DNA from 2 places in the uncultured Oscillibacter sp. genome. Region 1 is predicted to be linked to the other one. Evidence: riboswitches for the same ligand, from Rfam matches in the RefSeq annotation. Region 1 holds a riboswitch; the other holds the start of a gene.

Region 1 (11,157 bases):
GGCGGCGCTTGGCACCGTTCTCATCAGCGGCCAGGCGGCGGCGGAAGGCGTCAATGGCTGGGGTTTGCTCTGTGCGGGACTGTCGGCGCTGGCTTATGCCGCTATGGTAATTTTCAATAAGTTGCCGAAAGAAATCACAGGCATGGAAAACGCTGTCCTGCAGTTGTTTTTCGCGGCTGTGACGGCAGCGGTCTTTGTCGGCTGTAAGCAAGGCTTCCATATGGAAATTGCCCGCGGGGATTGGATCCCGATTTTATGGATCAGCCTGCTGAATACAGGGGGCGGGTGCTATTTCTACTTTTCCTCTATTGGACGGCTGCCTGTGCAGACGGTGGCAATCTGCGGCTACATCGAACCGCTGTCCGCCGTTCTGTTCTCCGTGGTCTTTCTTCACGAGGCGCTGCTTCCCCTACAGGCAGCCGGCGCTCTGCTGATTGTCGGAGGGGCTTTGATTGGCGAAGGCGTCTTTCAAAAGAACCGCCGGCGATGAACGCCGCAGCCAGAAAATATTACCCCAGATATAGAAAAGAAAGCAAAAGGCGTCCCCGCCTGCCGGATTTGGCAGACGGGGATGCTTTTCAAAACAGGAGTTCTACAAAGGCCATTCCAGCGCAGTCCGCCGCCGTCAAAGTCCCAGCGGCATCCAGCAGGGCTGTCCGAAAGCTGCCGGGGCCCTGACACGGGGCTAGGGCTTCCGCCCGGCGGGAACAGGACTTCCAAAAAGCGGCGGCTGTAACGGCGGCGGCAAGAATGTCCGGTTCCACCGCCGCAAAGACGCCGCAGAGAACGGACAGCATGCATCCCGTACCAGTCACCTGCGTCATCAGGGAACTGCCGCCGGAGACCTTCCATAGGACGGTCCCATTTGAGATGAAATCCTCCGAGCCGGAAATCAGCACAGCGGTTTTCAGCTCCCGCGACAGGCGGAGCGTCAGGTTCCCCTGTTGGACGGAGTCCAGGGCGGCGGGACTGTCCACTCCTTGTGATTGGCTTTCCAGGTGGAGGAGGGCCCTGGCCTCCCCCGGGTTGACTCGCAGCAAGGAGGGCGTGAAGACTTCCAGCAGTCTTTCCACCCGCTCCAGCCGCCAGGGGCTGGCCCCCACGCCCACGGGGTCCAAAACGACGGGCTGTCCCAGCTTTTGAGCCGCCTGTCCCCGGAGGAGGCAGGCCCGGAATTTTTCCTCCTCCGGCGTGCCGGTGTTCAGCACGGCGGCGGCGGACACGGCGGCAACCGCCTCCATTTCCTCCGGCGCCTGAGCCATGATGGGGCTGGCCCCCACCGCCAGAGCCAGGTTGGCGCAGTCGTTGGCAGAAACCAGATTGGAGATGCAATGGATCAAAGGCCGGCGGTGTCGGACCGCCTCCAGCAGAAAAAAGTCAGGCCTTGTCATAGAGCCTCCCGTTGGATAGAATTTACCGCTCCAAAGCGGACTGCATGGATTTCAGTGCCCCGTTTTTTTGCAGGGCGTACACCAGGATTCCCGCGAGAATGGAACCCGCCGCAGTGGAGATCAGGAAGGGGATGATGTAGACGGTATAGGTCTCCGGCGTCAGGCCCATCAGCTCCTTCGCTACGGGGTAGGCCGCCAGGCCCCCCAGAACGCCGGTGCCCAGGACCTCGGCGGTCAGCGTTGCCGGGAGGTTCTTTGTCCTCCAGTAGACCAGACCGCACAGCAGAGCTCCGCACATGCTGCCGGGGAAGGCCAGAAGGCTCCCCCAGCCCAAGAGATTGCGCAGAAGGCTGGCTACAAAGGCCGTAGCCAAGCCGTACCAGGGCCCCAGGAAGACGGCGCAGAGGATGTTGACCATGTGCTGGACCGGGGCGCACTTGCTGCCGAAGACCGGGAAGGTGAGGAACATGCTGCCCACCACCGCCAGGGCGCAGAAGACCCCGGCAATGGACAGCTTTTGGACGGATTTGTTTTTCATCGTAAAAGCTCCTTCACAGCTAGAATCGCAAAGAGAAACACGCGGCAGCGCTTTCCCCCTGCATGGCAAGGACGGGCGGGACTGTCCGCCCTGGAAATTTCGGTCGAGGCTTACTGGCCTCCTCTCACGCCGGAACACGGCTTCCCATCGCTGCCGGGACCCCAGGGGCCCCTTGTATGGTCCGGCCCGGACGCAGGGCGCTCCCCCTCCGTCCGCTCCCGGTGGTCCGGGACGCCGGTGTGTGCTCTCTCCCTCCTTCGTGAAGAATTTGCAAAAAAGCAAGACGGCCCGCCGAAACGCGAACCGCCGTCAAAAGTCCCCTATCGACTCCCTACGGCGGCATTATCCGCGTCAGGTAAAGGGTCGAAGCGTCCGCTTCCTCTCAGCCTTTCGGCTCCCCTGCTTTTCGCCCCCAGCATACCACCGGGGGAAAATTTTGTCAAGGGGCTTGCAAATCCGGGCGGAAAAGAGTATGATAGGCCCACAATGAAAAAGGGGAGTCCGCTGGCGCGGGCTGAGAGGGGGCCGTGAAGGTCCCGACCCGGAACCTGATTTGGATCATGCCAACGTAGGGAAATAGCGGACGTCTTGCCGCAGATGAACCAGGTTGGTTTATCTGCGGATTTTATATTTTGAGGAGGACTTTGCCATGAACATAAGACCCGAAACGCTCCGCCTTTACGCCGTCACCGACCGGACCTGGGCGGCGGACGAGGAGGCTTTTTTCCGCCAGGTTGAGGACGCCGTCCGGGGGGGCGCGGCCATCGTCCAGCTCCGGGAAAAGCGCCTGGAGGACGCTGCCTTCCTGGCGGAGGCAAAGCGCTTTGTGTCCCTGTGCCGCAGACTGGGGGCCGTCAGCATCATCAACGACCGGGCGGACATCGCCCTGACCTCCGGAGCCGACGGCGTCCATGTGGGCCAGAGCGATCTGGAGGCGGAACGCGCCCGGGAGCTGCTGGGGCCGGATAAGATCGTCGGCGTCTCCGCCCATTCGCCGGAGGAGGCCCGCCGGGCCAGGGAGGCCGGGGCGGACTATCTGGGCTGCGGCGCGGCCTTCGTCACCGGGACCAAGGCCGACGCGAGGCCCATCTCCAGAGAGACCATCCGGACTGTCACGGCGGCGGCGGGCATCCCTGTGGTCGCCATCGGCGGTATCAGCCGGGAGAACATCCTGGAGCTCAAGGACCTGGGCCTCTCCGGCGTGGCCGTGGCCTCCGGTATCTTTGGGCAGAGAGACGCAGAGGCCGCCGCCCGGGAGCTGCTGGAGCTGTCGAAACGATTGTAAGGGAAAACCGCCCCCGGGCGTTTTTCACGCGGTGCGTTGGGGGCACCACCTCACGCCGCGTTATAAAACTTCAATGCGAAAAGGAGAGACGAGTATGAAAACAGCATTGACGATCGCTGGGACCGACCCCAGCGGAGGCGCCGGTATCCAGGCCGACATCAAGACCATGACCGCCAACGGGGTATTCGCCCTCACCGCCGTCACGGCCCTGGTGGCTCAGAACACTACCGGCGTCAAAAGCATCCAGGAGTCCGCACCGGACTTCCTGGCGGAGCAGCTGGACTGCGTGTTCACCGACATCTTCCCGGACGCGGTGAAGACCGGCATGGTAGCCAGCGTCCCTCTGATCGAGGTCATCGCGGACAAGCTTGCGCAGTACCAGGCGAAGAACATCGTGGTGGACCCGGTGATGGTGGCCACCTCCGGGGACCGGCTAATCTCCGAGGACGCGTTGGAGACCCTGAAAAGCCGCCTCCTGCCCCTGGCGGCGGTCCTCACTCCCAACATCCCCGAGGCGGAGATTCTCTCCGGTATGAGGATCGAAACGCAGGAGGGCATGACGCGGGCCGCCCAGGCCATTGGTGAAGCCTACGGCTGCGCTGTCCTCTGCAAGGGGGGGCATCAGGTCAGCGACGCCAACGATTTCCTCTGGCGGCCCGGCGGCGGGGGACGCTGGTTCCGCTCCCGGCGGGTGGATAATCCCAACACCCACGGCACGGGCTGCACCCTCTCCAGCGCCATCGCCTCCAATCTGGCGAAAGGCTTCGGCCTGGAGACGGCGGTACAGCGGGCGAAGGATTACATTTTCGGGGCCCTGTCCGCACAGCTGAACCTGGGGCATGGCTCCGGGCCCATGGACCACATGTGGGACCTCCACAGCCGCTTCATCGACGGGGAGGCAGGGACGTGAAAAAAACCTCCACGTTTCAGAACGGCCTCATTTGGTTCGGGGCCGGGGTCTCCCTGGCGGAGATTCTCACCGGTACCAGCTTCGCCTCGCTGGGGTTCACCCAGGGCTTTGCCGCCATCGTCACCGGCCATGTGATTGGCTGTATTCTGCTCTTCCTGGCGGGCCTCATCGGCGGGCGGAGCGGGCGAAGTGCCATGGAGACCGTGAAGATGAGCTTTGGACAAAAGGGCGGACTTCTGTTCGCCGTGCTGAACGTCCTCCAGCTGGTGGGCTGGACGGCGATTATGATCTACGACGGGGCCCTGGCGGCGGGCAGCGTGTTCCCCGCCGGGCGCTGGGCCTGGTGCCTGGTGATTGGGGGGCTGATTTTGCTCTGGATTCTGGTGGGCGTTACAAACCTCGGTTGGCTCAATAAGCTCTCCATGGCGGCGCTGTTCCTGCTGACGCTGGCGCTGTGCTGGGTGATTTTCGGTTCCGGTACGCCGCAGACTTCCGGCCTGGGAGAGGCCATGAGCTTCGGCGCGGCGGTGGAGCTGGCGGTGGCCATGCCTTTGAGCTGGCTGCCCCTCATCAGCGACTATACACGGGAGGCGGAAAAGCCTTTCCAGGCCACAGCGGTCAGCGCCATAGTCTACGGCCTGGTCTCTATATGGATGTACGCCATCGGCATGGGGGCGGCGATCTTCACAGGGGAGTCCGACATTGCCGCCGTCATGGTCAAGGCGGGCCTGGGTATCGCCGCCCTGGTCATCCTGATTTTGTCCACCGTGACGACCACCTTCCTGGACGCCTGGTCCGCCGGTATCTCCGCCGAGTCCATCAGCCCCCGGCTGACCGGGAAATGGATGGCCGTGGGGGCCGCCCTGCTGGGGACCGCCGGGGCGGTGTTGTTTCCCATGGACGACGTCACCGGCTTTCTGTATCTCATCGGCTCTGTCTTCGCCCCCATGATCGCCATTCAGATCGCGGACTTCTTCCTGCTGAGGCGGGACCGGTTTCAGGCAGATTTTGATGGACGGAATCTGGTAATTTGGTTAGTGGGTTTTGCCGCCTATCGGGGTCTAATGAGATTGGATCTGCCTTTGGGCTGTACTCTGGCGGATATGGCCCTGGTAGTTACGCTGTGTGTGCTGGTGGACAAACTGGCAGGGAAGCCGCCATTGCCTTGACCTGTCTGAGAATTCAATTTGTCGGATATAAACATGCGATGGGGGCACTTCCTTATGGAAGTGCCCCCATCATTTAGATGTTTCTTCTTATGCTCTAAACAGTCATACAGTTGTTGTCCTTGTGGGGGGTGGTCCTTGCGCCACAAAGATTTTCCGATTTGTCTTTATTATGCCATAAGAGCATTCCTACGCCGTGGCGGCAATCAGGGCACAATAAGGGAAAAAACAAAGAGAAAACCCTGGAACCATTGCAATTCCAAGGTCTTCTCTGGCGCGGAAGGAGGGATTTGAACCCTCGCGCCGGTTTTATCCAGCCTACTCCCTTAGCAGGGGAGCCCCTTCGGCCACTTGGGTACTTCCGCAGATCCGGATTCACTTTTGAAAAGTTGGCGGAGAGAGTGGGATTCGAACCCACGGGCACTTGCGCGCCGCCGGTTTTCAAGACCGGTTCCTTCAACCACTCGGACATCTCTCCACAGGAAGGCGCCGTCTCTTGAACACGCATAACATCATAGCATACCATCTCCCTCTTGTCAACAAAATTTTCCGCCGGGACGGGGAAATTTACCCCTTCCCCGTCCGGTACATCCGCCCCGCCTCCGGCGTCACGCCGTTCAGCCACAGCAGCTCCTCCACTGTTACGAACCAATAGCCCTCCTCCTGAAGCCGATCCACCACCCGCAGGGCCGCGTCCACCGACGTGGAATAGATATCGTGGAGCAGAATGATGCTGTTGGGCTCTACGCAGTCCAGAATCGCCCGGGTTACTTTTTCCGCGTCCCGGCTCTCCCAGTCCCGGGGGTCCACGCACCACTTCACCATGGGCACGCCAAGCTCCACCCCCTCCGCCACTTGGCCGTAGGGGGGCCGCAGCCAGTATTCCCCGCCCCCCAGCAGCGCCTCCAGCGCCGCTTCCGTCCGGGCCACCTCCTGGGCCGCCTCATCCGGGAGGATGCCGTCCAGCCGCTGGTGGCTCCAGGTGTGGTTTCCTATCTGGTGCCCCTCCTCCGCCATGCGGGCCACCAGCGCGGCGTTGTCTTCAATCTGCTGGCCGATGAGGAAAAAGGTGGCCTTGGCCCCCCGTTCCTTCAAACCGTCCAGCAGACGCTCCGTGGTGCCCCGCCGGGGGCCGTCGTCGAAGGTCAGGGCCACGTACTTCTCCCCCGCCGGAATCTCGGCTCCCCCGTCCGCGGGCATCGCCTCGCCGCCCGGCAGGCATAGGGCGGTCAGAAGGGCCAGTATGAAAATCGGGACAATCTTCTTCACCATCGCGCAGTTCCCCCTTATTTATCCGGGGTTAGTATGCGCAGCTCTCCGGGGAATTTTATTGGAAAAATCACGAAAAGAAAGAGCGCTTTGTCATGAGCCTAGGTTCTCATGACAAAGCGCTCTTATACGTGCTCTTACACCAGCTCAATCACCGCGGTCTCCGCGGCGTCGCCACGGCGGATGCCGGTGCGGATGATGCGGGTATAGCCGCCGTTGCGCTCCGCGTAGGTGGGCGCGATTTCCTTGAACAGCTTCTTGCAGACATCCTCCCGGGTGATGAAGCTCATGGCCTGCCGGTAGGCGGCCAGGTCGCTCTTCTTGCCCAGGGTAATCATTTTCTCAGCCAGGGGCTTGATCTCCTTGGCCCGGGTGACGGTGGTCTCCATCTTCCCGTGATCCAGGAAATCCGTGACCTGCTGACGCAGCATGGCTCTGCGCTGGTCAGAGGTCTTGCCGAGCTTACGAGGCATTTCGGTTTCCTCCTTACTTGTTATGGTTTCTCCTTCGCTCTCCGGCGGGGACGGTCAATTATTCTCCTCGTCGGCCAGGTGCAGGCCCATCATGGCCAGCTTGTTGATGACCTCCTCCAGGGACTTGCGTCCCAGGTTGCGGACCTTCATCATCTCGTCCTCGGTCTTGGAAATCAAGTCCTCCACCGTGTTGATGTTGGCCCGCTTCAGGCAGTTGAAGCTCCGGACGCTGAGGTCCAGCTCCTCGATGGTCATCTCCAGCACCTTGTCCCGCTGGGCTTCCGCCTTCTCCACCACGGTGGGGCGGCTGCCGACGTTCTCACTCAGGTCGGTGAACAGCGTGAAATGGTCGCAGAGGATCTTTGCTCCCAGAGAGACGGCGTCCCGGGCGGAGATGGTGCCGTCCGTCCAGACCTCCAGCGTCAGCTTGTCAAAGTCGCTGGAAGCGCCCACGCGGGTGGGCTCCACGGTATAATTCACCTTGTACACCGGCGTGTAGATGGAATCTACCCCAATGGTCCCGATCACATTCTGCTGGGGCTTGTTGCGGTCGGCGGGGACATAGCCCCGGCCATGGGACAGGGTAATCTCCATGTTCAGAGACGCCCCGTTGTCCAGTGTGGCGATGTGCAGGTCCGGGTTCAGAACCTCCACCTCGCCGTCGGCCTTGATATCACCGGCGGTCACCACGCAGGGGCCCACCGCCTCGATATAGACCGTCTTCACCGAGTCGCTGTGGAGCTTGGTCAGGAGGCTCTTGATATTCAAGACGATCTCCGTCACATCTTCCTTCACGCCGGGAATGGTGGAAAACTCGTGCTGAACACCGGCGATTTTGATGGTAGTCGGCGCGGTGCCGGGCAGCGAGGAGAGCATGATCCGCCGCAGGGCGTTGCCCAGCGTCGTACCGTATCCCCGCTCCAGGGGTTCCACCACGTATTTGCCATAGGTTACATCACCAGGCGCTTCGCTGCATTCAATCTGGGGCTTTTCGATTTCGATCACGCAGTACCCTCCTTCATCTTCTCAACGGGCGGCGCAAGACGCCGCCTCTGGTTCGGCTCATTATCGAGGGTATCCTCCGCTTACTTGGAGTAGAGCTCGACGATCAGGTGCTCCTCCACGGGGATGTCGATATCCTCACGAGCGGGGAGGCGGGTCACGGTGCCCTTCAGGCCGTTCTTCTCCCGCTCCAGCCACGCGGGCAGGAGGAAGATGGGGGCGTCCTGGCCGGTGAGGCGCTTGAAGACCTCGGAGGAGCGGCTGCTTTCCGCCACTTCCACCACGTCGCCGGCCTTCACCTGGTAGGAGGGGATGTCGACCTTTTTGCCGTTGACGGTGAAATGCCCATGGTTCACCAGCTGACGGGCCTGACGGCGGGTCATGGCGAAGCCCATGCGGTACACCACGTTGTCCAGGCGGCGCTCCACATTGATAAGCAGGTTGTCGCCGGTCTTGCCGGGGGCAGCGGCGGCGGCCTCATAGTAGCTGTGGAACTGCTTTTCCAGGATGCCATAGATGAACTTGACCTTCTGCTTTTCGTTCAGCTGAATGCCATATTCGCTTTTCTTCTTCCGCATCTGGCCGCCGGGATTCCGGTTGGTCTCCTTTTTGGCGTACCCCATGACGGCGGGAGAGATGCCCAAAGCCTTGCAGCGCTTGGCGATGGGCTGCATATTCCTTGCCATATTGCTTCTTACCTCCTCTTTCGATCAGACGCGGCGGCGCTTCGGGGGGCGGCAGCCGTTGTGGGGGATGGGGGTGACGTCCTTGATCATCGTCACTTCCAGGCCCACGGCCTGCAGCGCCCGGATGGCGGCCTCACGGCCCTGGCCGGGTCCCTTGACGAACACTTCCACGGTCTTGAGCCCATGCTCCATGGCGGCGCGGGCGGCGGTCTCCGCCGCGGTCTGGGCCGCGAAGGGGGTGGACTTCTTGCTGCCCCGGAAGCCGAGGCCGCCGGAGGAGGCCCAGGAAATGGCGTTGCCCTGGGCGTCGGTGACGGTTACCATGGTATTGTTGAAGGAAGAACGGATATGGACCTGGCCACGCTCAATGTTCTTCCGCTCACGGCGGCGGCGGATGACTTTCTTTCCGCCGGATTTCTGTGCTGCCATACTGTTTCTCCCTCCTTACTTCTTCTTGTTGGCGATGGTCTTCTTGGGTCCCTTCCGGGTGCGGGCGTTGGTTTTGCTGCGCTGGCCCCGGACGGGAAGGCCCTTGCGGTGGCGCAGGCCGCGGTAGCAGCCGATTTCGCTGAGCCGCTTGATGTCCAGGGCGGTCTGCCGCCGGAGGTCGCCCTCGACGGTGTAGTCGTCAATGGCGTCACGGAGCTTTTGCTCGTCGGCGTCGGTCAGGTCCTTCACCCGGGTGTCGGGGTTCACGCCGGACTTCGCCAGGATGTCCTTGGCGCTCTTGCGTCCAATGCCGTAGATATAGGTGAGGCCGATTTCGATACGTTTATCCTTCGGCAGGTCAATACCGGCAATACGTGCCATACTTTTAAAGCACCTCCAATTTCAATTCTCAGCCCTGTCTCTGCTTGTGCTTCGGGTTCTCGCAAATGACCATAACACGGCCTTTGCGGCGGATAACCTTGCACTTTTCGCACATGGGCTTCACGGACGGTCTTACTTTCATAGTCTGCAACCATTCCTTTCAGCGGTTTACGTCGTTTGATGTCATTTGCTGCGCCAGGTGATCCGGCCCCGGGTCAGATCGTACGGGGACATCTCCACCGTGACCTTGTCGCCGGGCAGAATCCTGATGAAATTCATCCTCAGTTTCCCGGAAATATGCGCCAGAATCATGTGACCATTTCCAATGTCAACCTGGAACGTCGTGTTGGGCAGGGCCTCCACCACAACACCTTCCACTTCAATCATGTCGGATTTTGCCAAACGTTATCCCTCCTGGTCCGGCTGGATCGCCTCGCGGCAGGCCGCGAGCGTCCTGCGAAGCTCACTGTTGGTGATCTTCTCCTCGCTCTTGATCTTTTCGGCGAGGCGGGTCTCCTCCGCCGAGACGAAGAGCACATGCCTGCGCTTCTTCCGCTTCGGGGATTCCACCTTTCTCGATTTTCCGTCCGCCAGCAGGAGGTACTCTCCCTCCACCGCCAGGACGACAAAGAGCTTACCCTTGTCCCGCCCCGCGTTGGAGCGGACGATGTTTGATTTCGCAATCTCCATGCGTTCTCTCTCACCTGTTGTCAAATAGCGGGGGCCGTCAAAATTTCCGGCGCGCCATCGGTAATCAGGATCGTGTTTTCATAGTGGGCCGCCCACTTTCCGTCGGCGGTCTTCACCGTCCAGCCGTCGCTCAATTGAGTGATGGCGGCGGATCCGGCGTTGACCATGGGCTCGATGGCCAGGGTCATTCCCCGGAGAAGCCGGGGGCCGTGGCCTGGGCGGCCGTAATTTGGGATCTCCGGCGATTCGTGCATCTTGGCTCCCACGCCGTGGCCCACGTATTCCCGGACCACGGAAAAGCCGTTTTGCTCCACATAGGCCTGAACCGCCGCGGAGACGTCCTGAAGGCGCTGTCCCTCCCGGGCGAAGCGGATGCCCTCGAAGAAGCTCTGCCTGGTCACGTCGATCAGGCGCTGGGCCTCCGGGGAAATCCTTCCGCAGGGGAATGTCGCCGCGCAGTCTCCATGAAAGCCCCCGATGTACGCGCCCACGTCCACGCTGACGATATCGCCTTCCTGCAGGACCCGTTTTCCGGGGATGCCGTGGATGATTTCGTCGTTGACGCTGATGCAGGCGCTGGCTGGGTAGCCGTTGTAATGGAGAAAGGACGGGACCGCCCCCTGCTGGCGGATAAACCGCTCCACCGCGTCGTTGATCTCCTGGGTTGTCACGCCGGGCTTTACCATTTCCCCTGCCAAAGCACGGGCAGCCGCGGTAATTTTTCCACTCCGGCGCATCAAGTCGATCTCATGGGAGGATTTCAGGGTGATCATCCCGTCATCTCCCCAAAACGCGGAGGATCGCCTGGGTATTGGCTTCCACAGTCGGCTGGTTCTCCACCGTCTTCAGCAGGCCCCGCTCCGCGTAAAACGCCTTGAGGGGCTCCGTCTCCTTATGATAGACCTCGAGGCGGGACTTCACCGTCTCGGGGGCATCA
Region 2 (11,157 bases), on a different contig from region 1:
TCCTCCAGAGCGGCGTCCGGCGGGGGTTCCACCCCGTCTTCAATCTCCTCGTCCCCCTCCAAAAACAGCCGCGCATCCCCGGCGAAGGCTCCGCCGGTCATGCGGTCGATTTCCTCCGCCAGCCGCGCCAGCTCCGCTTGCAGGGCGGCCCGATCCGCGCCGCCTCCTCCGGCGGCTTTTTCAGCCAGTCCGGCTATGCGGTCCAGGGCGTCCTGGACCTCCGCCAGCACGGCTTCCCCCACCTGGAGCGTCCGGTGGCTCTCCCGGGTGTGGTTTTCCGCCTGGCCGATCTTGCTCATGAGGGCTTGGAGAGTCTCCGAGACGGTGGCCCCCGGCGTTTTGGCCGGCGGGCGGCTTTGCCCGGCGGCGGCTGTCCTCTCCGTTTTCTCCGCCGCCTGATACCGGGGCCCGGACACACCGCGCTCTCTGCGGATGGTCAGCTCGCCCATGCAGACGCCTCCTTTCTTGAATCCGTTTCCAGCGTGGATTCCTATATATACAATATCGGCACGCGGACGGGAAAGATAAGAACGTCTCTCGCCGGGCAAAAAAGGGGAAAGCGCCCCGCGCTTTCCCCTCCCGGTGTGGTTATCGCTTTTGCCCCAGGGCCAGGTCCTTGACGGCCTCTCCCGCCAGGATCAGTCCCGCCGCCGCGGGAACGAAGGCCGCGCTCCCCGGCAGCTGCCGCCGGATTTCTCCCTCCAGGGATTCCTGGTAGAGCGCCCCTTCCGGGTTCCGGGGGGGCTCCTGGGAGTAGACCACCTTCAAGCGCCGGACGCCCCGGCGCTTCAGCTCCTTCCGCATCACCCGGGCCAGGGGGCAGACGGAGGTCTCGTAAATGTCTGCCACCCGGAAGGCGGTGGGATCCAGCTTGTTCCCGGCTCCCATGCAGCTGATGATGGGCGTTCCGGCCGCCAGGGCCTGTTGAATCAGAGCCAGCTTGCCGGTGACGGTATCGATGGCGTCGATCACGTAGTCATATTGGGAAAAATCGAAGTCTCCGGCGGTGTCGGGGCCATAGAAGACCCTGCGGGCAGTTACCCTGGCCTCCGGGTTGATCTCCAGCGCCCGGTCCCTAGCGGCGTCGGCTTTGTATTGGCCCAGGGTCCGGTGGGTGGCCAGAATCTGGCGGTTCAGGTTTGTCAGGCTCACCCGGTCGCTGTCGATTAGGTCCAGGGCTCCCACGCCGCTGCGGACCAAGGCCTCCGCGGCATAGCCCCCCACGCCTCCCAGGCCGAACACCGCCACATGAGCCCGGGCCAGGCGCTCCACGCCCTCCCGGCCCAGCAGCAGCTCTGTCCTTGAAAACTGGTCCAGCATGGCGTCACTCCTCGATTCCTTGAATCTCAATCTGCTCCAGGATCTCCTGGCCCCGCCCGGTCAGGGCGATGCTGCCGTGAAGGGGATAGTCCCGATAGGCGGCGTAGTCGAAGTTTTTCAGGGGGATGTCGTAGTCCAGGCAGAGCAGCCCCTTTGCCGCCAGGCCCTGGATGGCGGCGGCGGACTGCTCCCGGGGACGTTCCGGGTCTTCCAGGTACACCGGCGTCTTCCTGTCGAAGGCCGCCGCGATGGGGAGGAAGGGCGTTTCCCCCAAGCGCCGCAGCAGCGCCAGCTCCGCCTCCGTCAGCAGCAGGCCGCAGCCTCCCCGGCAGCTTCCGCAGTTTTCACAGCTCATGACCGTTCTCCTTTTCCGTTCCGGCTTCCACAATGGTTCCGCCGCCCACGACGGCGTCCCCGCTGTAAAATACCGCCGCCTGGCCCGGCGTTACCGCTCTTTGGGGCCGGTCAAACACAACGCGGACCTGCCCTCCGGACTCCGGGAAAATTTCCGCCGCCTGTTCCGCTTGGCGGGAGCGGGTTTTGGCTCCCACGCGCAGGGGAGAATCCAAACCCTCTATGGCAATCCAGTTCAGATCCTCCACCAGGATCTCCCGGACGAAGAGTGCGCTTTCCGGCCCTACGGTGACGGTGTTGGCGGACATGTCCTTTCCGCAGACATAGACGGGCTCGCCCATAGAAAGGCCCAGCCCCTTCCGCTGGCCCAGGGTGTAGCGGATCGCTCCCCGGTGCCGCCCCACGGCCCGGCCCTCCCGGTCCAGAAAGTCCCCGGCGGGAAACGCCTCTCCGGTCCAGGATTCGATGAACGCGCCGTAGTCCCCTCCGGGGATGAAGCAGATGTCCTGGCTGTCCCGCCGCCGGGCGTTGACAAAGCCCAGGCGCTCCGCCAGTTCCCGGACCTGCCGCTTTTCCATGCCGCCCAAGGGAAATTGGACTCTGGACAGCTGGCTTTGGGTGAGGGTGTAGAGGAAATAGCTCTGGTCTTTCCCGGCGTCCAGCGCTTTTTTCAAAAGCTGGCGGCCCGTCCCGGCGTCCCGGCCCACTCGGGCATAGTGCCCGGTGGCCACGTAATGAAGTCCCGCGCCGTCCGCCGCCTCCATCAGCCGGGAGAATTTCATGCGCCGGTTGCAGTCCACGCAGGGGTTCGGGGTGCCCCCGGCCCGATAGACCCGGACAAATTTTTCAATAACGTCTTCCCGGAATTCCCGGGCCATGTCCAGCGTCATGAAGGGAATGCCCAGCCGCCGGCAGACGGACTCCGCGTCGGCGGCGTTCCGGCCGTCGTCCGATTCCAGCAGGCGCATGGTAGCCCCCTGGCAGCGGAAGCCCCCCGCCTGCATGAGATAGGCCGCCGCCGAGCTGTCCACGCCGCCGCTCATGGCGATCAGCACGCTCAGATTGTTGTGTTCTTCCATTGTTTACCTCCCGGCTCGGGGCCTTTTTGCGTTTTGCGGCTCTTATTATAGTACGGTTCCGCCGTTTTGTCACGCAATATATCATTCCCGCTGGACGGATTTATCCGCACGTCTTGCATGATTGCTTTCACGCCCTGGTTTTTTTCCGTGGAAGCTTCCCCTTTTTCAACAAAAAATCCGGATGTCCAGAGCGAGTTTTCAAAAGTGGTGGAGAAATTTTTGCAAATTTATGTTTTATGTAAACTAAACTACCAAAAGGCGGATGGCAGGAGTGTGTATGTAAATTTTTTCCAGCCCGAAAGACAACCGGAGAAACCTGAAAACTTTGGGAAACAGCCCTGTGGAAAACTCTGTGGAAAGTGTGAATAACTTTTTGTAGAAGCCTTTTATGAAAAATTTTATGTAAATTACGAGAGACTGGGCGGCTTTTTCGGGAAGCGGCGGAAAAACGCACGGAAAGGGAAGAAAGCTGTAAAAATACCGGCGGAGCGAAGGACGTTCATGCGCCGGATTGTGACATGTTTCCTGGCGGCGTGTCAAAAACCGACAAATTGCTCAAAGGCGAAACGCAGGATTTCCTGCGATAATACGAAAGGTAATCGCGGCGCGGGGGAGGCCGGGCCATGCAAAAAAGGCTTGCGCCGGGCCGCTGGCCGTGCTATAATCTTGTTACAAACTACATAAGATCGTGAACTGGGGAGCTCGCGGAAGCGGGCTGAGAGGAAGCGAACGCTTCGACCCACAACCTGATTTGGGTAATGCCAACGTAGGGAGCCGTCATGAACCGACATGCTTTTTTCCGCATGAGGAACAGCCCTCCCGGTTTCGGGAGGGCTTTTTGGATTGCCGTCAGTTTCGCGGTCGGAACAAGGAGGAACATCATCCCATGCTGAACCTGTTTGTCAACGGTGAGGGAGGCCTCACCACCGCGGGCTACGCGCTGAGCGCCGCGCTGCTGGTGCTAAGCATTCTGGCGGGCCTGGCCCTGGCGGACCGGGGCGGGAAAAAGGGCTTTGCCGCCAAGCAGCTGGCTTACTGCGCCATGGCCGTGGCCCTGGCCTATGTAACCAGTTTCATCAAGGTGTTCAAGCTGCCCTACGGCGGGTCGTCACATTGCTGAGCATGCTTTTCATCGTGCTGGTGGCCAACTGGTACGGCGTCAAGACCGGCATGCTGGTGGGCTTTGCCTACGGCATTCTGCAATTTTTGCAGGAGCCCTATTTCCTGACGCTGTTCCAGGTCTGCTGCGACTATGTGCTGGCCTTCGCCGCCCTGGGGCTGGCGGGGCTCTTCCGGGGGAAGAAGAACAGCCTCCTCACCGGCTACATCGCGGCGGTGCTGGCCCGGGGGGTGTTCCACTCCATCGGGGGCTACCTCTACTGGATGGACTACATGCCGGAAAACTTCCCCCTGGCCCTGCGGAACCTTTACCCCATCATTTACAACTACAGCTATTTACTGGCGGAGGCGGCCGTCACCGTCCTTGTCATCAAGATTCCGGCGGTGGAGCAAGCCTTGGAGCGGGTGCGCAAAGCCGCGCTGTAAGGGCGCGCGCCCTCTTGTTCCAGGCAAAACACGGCCCAAGGAAGACTGCGGACCGTCCTCACCACAAACGAACCCCCCGCTTTTCCAAGGAAAAGCGGGGGGTTCGCTTAGCAGTATTTCGCGATAGCGGCCTGGATCATCTCGTGGGCCTGAACAATGATGGCCTGATCGCCGGGCTCCAGCGCCAGCAGAGGCGCCCGGACGCCGCCGATATCCGGTCCGCCCTGAAGGCGGAGGATCTCCTTGATGACGGCGTACATGTTGCCCTGGGTGGAGCACATCTTGTAGATGATGCGGCAGCACTCGTTCTGGACCTCCCGGCCCTTTTCCATCTCCCCGGCCTTAAAGCAGCGGAAGATCTCCAGGTACAGCTCCGGCATGGCGGCGTAGGTCCCGCCGATGCCTCCGGCGGCTCCGGCGGCCAGGCCGCTGAGAAGCTGCTCGTCCGGGCCGTTGAAGACCAGGGCCCCCTCGTCGTGCCACATCTGGATGTCCTGGACAGGCATGGAGGAGTTTTTCACCCCGACGACCCGGGGATTCTTCAGCATCTCCTGAAGCAGGGGCACCGACAGCGCCACGCCCGCCAGCTGGGGAATGTTGTAGATGATAAAATCCGTGTTGGGGGCCGCGTCGGAGATGTCGTTCCAGTACTTGGCGATGCCCTTGGGGGGCAGATGGAAGTAGATAGGGGGAATAGAGGCCACGGCGTCCACGCCCAGGCTCTCGGCGTGGGCCGCCAGCTCCCGGCTGTCGGCGGTGTTGTTGCAGGCCACATGGGCGATGATGGTCAGCTTGCCGCCCACCTCCGCCATGACGTTTTCCAGGGTCTCCTTCCGCTCGGCCACGCTCTGGTAGATGCACTCGCCGGAGGAGCCGCCCACATACAGGCCCTTTACTCCCTTGTCCAGCAGGAACTTCGCCAGGGCCCGGACCGCCGGGGCGCTGACCTTGCCGTCCTGGTCATAGCAGGCGTAAAAGGCGGGGAAGATACCCTGGTATTTGGAAAGGTCTTTCATGTTGTCACTCCTAGTCATAAATTTTCACCTTGAAGACCACCTTGCTCACGGTCTTCGGCCCGTCCACCTGCATCTTGATGCGGTGCGCGTCGCCGGGGAAAACCACCAGGAAGTCCCCGGGGGAGAGGATCAGCTTATAGTCTCCCTCACCCCGGTAGGCGTAGAAGTCGTTGGCCTCTACCCGGTCGAATTCCGCCAGGGTCTCCGGCGGGGCGATTTCCACCTTTTCGGAGCCCTCCGCCATGATGTGGATGTCCAGGTACTTTTTGTGGGCCTCGAAGAAGCTCTCTTCCGCCGGCACGGTCTCATAGGTGAACCGGGTGGCGTAGACGCCGCCCTTGAGCTCCACCCGCTCCGAACCCACGGAGGCCAAAAACTCCGGCGTGATATGCTCCAGCGCCAGGTCCAGGTTGGGGTGGATGCCCCGGTAGGCCGGGGCGTCCTTGTGTTTGGCGTAAATCATCGCGCTATCCTTTCACCGCGCCCATGGTGATGCCCTGGGTGAAGTACTTCTGGAAAATCAGGAAGACGATGATGATGGGAGCCGCCGCCAGGGTGGCGCCGGCCATCAGCAGGCCGTTGTCCACCGAGGTCTCCGCCTGGAGGGTGGCGATGCCCAGGGGGATGGTGAAGTTGCTGCCGCTGGCCAGCATGACCAGCTGCATGAAGTAGTCGTTCCAGCAGTTGATGAAGGTGAAAATGGCCAGGGCGCCGATGCCCGGCTTAATCATGGGCATGACCACCGTGGAGAAGGTATTCCACTCGCTGGAGCCGTCAATTCTGGCGGCCTCCAGAATCTCTCCGGGGATGCTCTCCGAGAACTGCTTCATGAGGAACACGCCGAAGGGCCAGCCCACGGTGGGGAAGATCACCGCCCACAGGCTGTCGTACAGACGCAGGGCGGACATCTCTTTCAGCAAAGGGATCAGGATGACCTGCTTGGGCAGGGCCATGGCGCAGACGATGAGGGAAAACAGGATGGCCCGGCCGTTGAAGCGCTTCTTCGCCAGGGCATAGCCCGCCATAGCCGCCGTGAGGCAGGTGATGAGCATGGCCAGCACGCACATGAGCACCGCGTTGATGAGCCAGCGGATGGCGGCGGGGGCCTCCGGCCCGGCGGTGAGAAGCACCTTTTTCCCGCCGTTGAAGAAGCTGCCGAAGGGCAGGTAGATCTCCCACAGGGGGACGCTGCGCTGCTTCATCAGCTTGTCAAAGTTGTTCATGACCCATTCGGTGGGAATCCAGATGGGTTTGGTGGCGTTGATATCCCCGCCGTTTTTGAAGGCGCCGGTGACGATCCAATACAGCGGGAAGGTGAAGAGGAACGCCAGAATGACCAGGATGATGATGGAGGCGATTTTATACGCCCGGCCTTGTCCAGTTTCGATTTTCATACCAGCACCCCCTTACTTTTCTTTCGCCAGCTTGAACTGGAGGGCGGACAGCAGTCCGATGAAGATGGCCAGCACCACGCCCATGGCGTTGGCGTAGCCGAAGTGGCCCGCCTGCTCCGTCAGCTTGAAGGCGGTCCAGTAGATATGGTACATCACCGTGTTGGTTCCCGCGCCGCCCTTGGTCAGCAGCTGGATGAGGGCGAAGCACTGGAAGGAGTTGATGGTGGTGATGACCAGGATATACAAGGTGGTGGGCATCATCTGGGCCCACTTTACCTTCCAGAAGACCTGGAAGCCGTTGGCCCCGTCCACCTCGGCGGCCTCAATGAGGGTCTGGTCCACATTGCCCAGGGCGGAGACGTACAGCACGATGGGCTGGCCCACGGAGGTGGTGAACAGGATCAAAATGATGCACCAGAGGGCGTACTTGGAGTCGCCCAGCCAGTTGATGTTTTGGTCGATGAGCCCCGCGCCCTTGAGGACATGGTTGAAAATGCCGGTGTAGTTGTCGTACATCCACTTCCACACCACGGTGACGGCCACGGAGCCGGTGACCACGGGGAGGTAGAAGATGCAGCGGAAGGCGGAGAGCACGGGCCCGCTGAGCTTGTAGATGACGGAGGACACCCACAGGGAGAATGCGCACACGGTGGGGACGCTGACGATGACGATGATGAAGGTGTTTTTCAGCGCCTCCAGGAAGGTTTCGTCGCTTAGCAGATTGGTGAAGTTGGAAAAGCCGATGAAGTTTCCAAACATGCCTTGGTCATGCATGTTGGCGTCCGTGAGGCTGGTAACGATGCAGATAATCATGGGGATGACCACGAAGCCGATGAAGAAAATCAGGCTGGGCAGCAGGAAGAGGTAGCCGGAGATGTTCTCCCGCCGCTGCAGCGCGCGGCTCATGGTGGGATGGGACTGTCTTGCCAAGATCAACACTCCTTTACGACTGGATTCGACAGGGCAGGGCCTCCTGAGGTAGAACGCGCCCCTCTCCCGCCCTTCGCGGGAGAGGGGCGCAAAAACCCTTATCTCTTTGACGGTGTATGGAAATGCTTAGCCGGCTGCGTTGGCTTTTTCGGCGTGGATGGAAACAGCCTCGGCGATAGTGGCTCCCTCGCCAACCTCCTGGAGCATGGTCCACCACTCGGTACGGGCGCCGGCCCAGCCCTTGGTGACCTGGTAGTAGTCGCCCAAGTAAGGCATGAGGACCTGGTACTCGTTCATGATCTCGTTGTCGGCCCAGATGTCGGAGAGGTCGGTGCCCTCGGCGGCGGAACGGGCGGCGAAGTAGTTGGCGGTCTTTACCGCTTCCACGGTGTGCTCAGAGTCGCACATCCACTTGATGAAGGTTTTCGCGTCGTTGATTCGGGCTTCATCCCCGTTGTCGAAGATGCCGAAGCCCCAGATGCCGCCCTGGAGAGCGGGAGAACCGCCCTGAGAGGGGAAGCCCATGAAGACGATCTCTTCACCGTTGGCGGTGAGGCCCGCGCCGGTGTCGGCCTGGTTGGGGTTGAGCTGCTGGGCAATGTTCCAGCAGAAAGCCATCTTCAGAATGCCCTGATAGAAGACCTTGATCTCGTCGCCGCCCTCAAGAGAGGCGTCGAAGGCGATGCCGGGCATGCTTCTGAGCTGCTCCAGCGCCTTGATGTTGGCGGGGTCGCTCCAGGTGTACTGGTCGTGGGTGGCGGTGGCAAAGGTGCCGCCGTAGAGGTTGTTGACGAGGGCGCGGGTGCCCTGGTCGCCGCCCTGGCCCTTGCAGTACACGGCGCCCACAGGAGCCTGGAAGTGCTCATACAGCGCGTCCACGGCGTTGATGAAATCGCTGGTGGTCCAGGTGTGGGTTTCCAGGTTCAGGAACTGGTCGGCGCCCGCTTCCTTGAAAGCGTCCAGGTTGATGGCCATGCAGTGGGCCGTGACAACCAGGGGATACTCATAGACGGAGCCGTTGGGGTGGGTGCAGGCGGCCATGGCCGCCGCGTTGATTTCGGACTTGTCCGTGTCGTCGAACATGTCGCTCAGGTCCACCAGATAGCCCTTGTCGCCCCAGTTGGTGACCAGGCGCTCGGGGCCTTCCATGATCAGGTCGGGCGCGTTTTTCGCGGTGATGGCGGAGTTGACCTTGTCATCGCCGTCGGCGTAGGCTAAGTACTCCACTTTCACGGAGATGCCCGTGTCGGCCGTGAAGGCATCGGTGATGGCTTTGACCTTGTCTTCCTTGCCCCAGTCGCCGATGGGGTAGGTCCACAGGGTAATTTCGCCGGCGGCGGCGGGCTCCTCAGGGGTCTCGGGGGTCTGGGTGTCGGACTGGGTCTGGTCGTCGTCGGGGGGCGGGGTATCGTCCTTTTTGCCGCAGGCGGCGAGCCCCAGGACCATAACCATGGCCAGCAGCAGAGCAAGCATTTTTTTCATCGCAAATCCTCCTTTTAATCCTTACAAAAAATGAACCGGCCGATCGCCGGCTCACTGTGTAAATTATACAAGGACTCCCTTCTTTTGTCAATTGAAATCGGACGGATTTTCGTAAGACAAGAATATTTAGGGAAAGTTTCAAAAATAATTTCGATTTTTGGTGAATTTACCCTCAAAATTCGGAAAAGAATTTGATTGTATGCCTTGACAAACCGGAAAAACCTGCTAACTTATACCACATAGGGTAAATTTCAGGCTGGCTTACCGCAGACAGAAAGGAAGATGGACGATGAAAAAGCACATCCTCTGCTTAGGAGATTCCAACACCCACGGCTACTGCGCCGACCCGGCCGACTGCGCCGACGGAGGCAGCCGCTTCAACGAGGACGAGCGCTGGACCTGCCTCCTCCAAAAGGCCCTGGGGCCGGACGTCCTGGTGACGGAGGAAGGCCTCAGCGGCCGGACCACTGTGTTCCAGGACCCCCTCCATGAGACGATGGACGCCCTCACGGTTGTGTACTCTCTGCTGAAAAGCCACGAGGCGGTTGATCTTCTCATCATTATGCTGGGCACCAACGACTCCAAAGAGCGTCTGGGGGCCAACGCCTCCTGCATCGCCATCGGCATGGAGCGGCTGGTCCGCAAGGCCCAGAGCGTGGACTGCTGGGGGGATCACGCGCCCAATATTCTGATTGTCTGTCCGCCTCCCATCCGCCCGGAGATGGAGCTGGCGGAGTGCGGGGAGCCTATGGGAAAGGGCTGCCTGGAAAAGACGCGGGAGCTGCATAAGTACTATAAGAAGACCGCCCGGCTGGTGGGAGCCCACTACTTAGACGCCAAGGACTGCGAGTTTAACGCCGTGGACGGGATGCACCTGACCCGGAAGGGCCATGCCCAGCTGGCGGCACTGCTGGCGGAACTCGTGCCGGGGCTGCTGCCGGGATAACGGTTTGCCGGATCTGGTTGAAAGGCGGGGGAACTTGTTGTATACTGTAGACGAGCGGCAGGCGCCCTGCCGCCGTCTGCCCGTGAGAGCGCGGGGAGAATCACGGCCGGCGGCGTAAGGAACGCCAAGAACAAAAGAATGGGAGGAAAAACCCATGGCCACGACTCAGGAGCGTATGAACGTCCCCATATTTGTGTCGTCTACCTATGAGGATTTAAAGGCCTATAGGGATGAGGTGGAACGGAGCATTATTTATATGAACCAGACCATCAAGGGAATGGAGTTTTTCGGCTCAACGCCTGAGAGACCTTTGGATAAGTGCCTACAGACTGTGCGTGAATGCAAGCTTTATATCGGGATCATCGGCATGCGTTACGGAAGCGTGGAGGAGGACAGCGGGAAATCGTTTACGGAGCTGGAGTATGACGAGGCGGTAAAAAACAGGATTCCGGTGCTGATCTACATATTGGATGAAAACCATCCGATTGCTTCCAGATTTGTGGATAAAGGGGAGGGCGCGGAAAAATTAGAAGCGTTTAAAACCCGCTTAAAGAAGGCGCATGTGGTCAGCTCGTTCACAACTCCCGCCGATCTTGGCAAAAAAGTAACCCAGGATTTGATGAACGAACTGAAAAAAGATCGTGCGATCGAGGACTCTTTGCGGACTCTGCCCTCCGATACGGAGGGCGGCGACTACGAAATTCTGAGAGGCTTTTTGCGCCGGCCTTATAAATACTACGGACAAGAGATTATACTGGATATGCTGCTGACTCCAAATCAGACTAGTTCTGTAAAGGTAGCTCTTTGCAAGGGCTTGGGCCTGCAGGTTGGAGACGTCTCCGGCATCCGCGCCACTGCAAAATCGCCTGATGGAAAAGAATCCAGTTCCATTCAATTGTTTGGCGAAGGGGAAATGGCCGACTGGATCGACAGCGTTCGTGAGCCCCGAAGCGCCAGGCTGAAGGGGCGCTTGTCGTACTGCGTATTGAAAGAGGATACGAAGCATGACGACGGGGTGATACTGAAAGACTTCATGTATACGCGCATGATTCTTCTGGATGTTATAGAAGACAGTCTGCCGGAATAGAGGG

The links. Region 1 has a riboswitch for thiamine pyrophosphate ahead of thiE (thiamine phosphate synthase). Riboswitches for the same ligand answer to the same signal wherever they lie in the genome.
Region 2: it holds a riboswitch for thiamine pyrophosphate, as region 1 does, so the genes downstream of both, Q1M04_RS16100 (hypothetical protein) here and thiE (thiamine phosphate synthase) in region 1, are expected to answer to the same signal.

Annotation. Positions count from the first base shown of each region.
Region 1 covers NZ_CATMPS010000032.1:7,147-18,303, reverse strand. The annotation lists gene Q1M04_RS13000 (DMT family transporter) at 1-490, shown strand, start outside; gene thiM (hydroxyethylthiazole kinase) at 579-1,391, opposite strand; gene thiW (energy coupling factor transporter S component ThiW) at 1,414-1,929, opposite strand; TPP riboswitch at 2,240-2,340, opposite strand; TPP riboswitch at 2,413-2,522, shown strand; gene thiE (thiamine phosphate synthase) at 2,579-3,214, shown strand; gene thiD (bifunctional hydroxymethylpyrimidine kinase/phosphomethylpyrimidine kinase) at 3,309-4,124, shown strand; gene cytX (putative hydroxymethylpyrimidine transporter CytX) at 4,121-5,293, shown strand; tRNA gene Q1M04_RS12970 (tRNA-Ser) at 5,563-5,655, opposite strand; tRNA gene Q1M04_RS12965 (tRNA-Ser) at 5,681-5,768, opposite strand; gene Q1M04_RS12960 (polysaccharide deacetylase family protein) at 5,858-6,562, opposite strand; gene rplQ (50S ribosomal protein L17) at 6,697-7,032, opposite strand; gene Q1M04_RS12950 (DNA-directed RNA polymerase subunit alpha) at 7,087-8,037, opposite strand; gene rpsD (30S ribosomal protein S4) at 8,118-8,720, opposite strand; gene rpsK (30S ribosomal protein S11) at 8,745-9,149, opposite strand; gene rpsM (30S ribosomal protein S13) at 9,165-9,530, opposite strand; gene rpmJ (50S ribosomal protein L36) at 9,559-9,672, opposite strand; gene infA (translation initiation factor IF-1) at 9,714-9,932, opposite strand; gene Q1M04_RS12920 (KOW domain-containing RNA-binding protein) at 9,936-10,220, opposite strand; gene map (type I methionyl aminopeptidase) at 10,241-10,993, opposite strand; gene Q1M04_RS12910 (adenylate kinase) at 10,998-11,157, opposite strand, start outside.
Region 2 covers NZ_CATMPS010000003.1:4,519-15,675, reverse strand. The annotation lists gene Q1M04_RS02965 (hypothetical protein) at 1-449, opposite strand, end outside; gene Q1M04_RS02960 (ThiF family adenylyltransferase) at 589-1,320, opposite strand; gene Q1M04_RS02955 (hypothetical protein) at 1,325-1,675, opposite strand; gene mnmA (tRNA 2-thiouridine(34) synthase MnmA) at 1,665-2,753, opposite strand; TPP riboswitch at 3,438-3,545, shown strand; gene Q1M04_RS16100 (hypothetical protein) at 3,640-3,873, shown strand; gene Q1M04_RS16095 (energy-coupled thiamine transporter ThiT) at 3,876-4,298, shown strand; gene Q1M04_RS02940 (dihydrodipicolinate synthase family protein) at 4,406-5,314, opposite strand; gene Q1M04_RS02935 (YhcH/YjgK/YiaL family protein) at 5,325-5,777, opposite strand; gene Q1M04_RS02930 (carbohydrate ABC transporter permease) at 5,782-6,708, opposite strand; gene Q1M04_RS02925 (carbohydrate ABC transporter permease) at 6,721-7,614, opposite strand; gene Q1M04_RS02920 (ABC transporter substrate-binding protein) at 7,765-9,120, opposite strand; gene Q1M04_RS02915 (GDSL-type esterase/lipase family protein) at 9,410-10,066, shown strand; gene Q1M04_RS02910 (DUF4062 domain-containing protein) at 10,221-11,153, shown strand.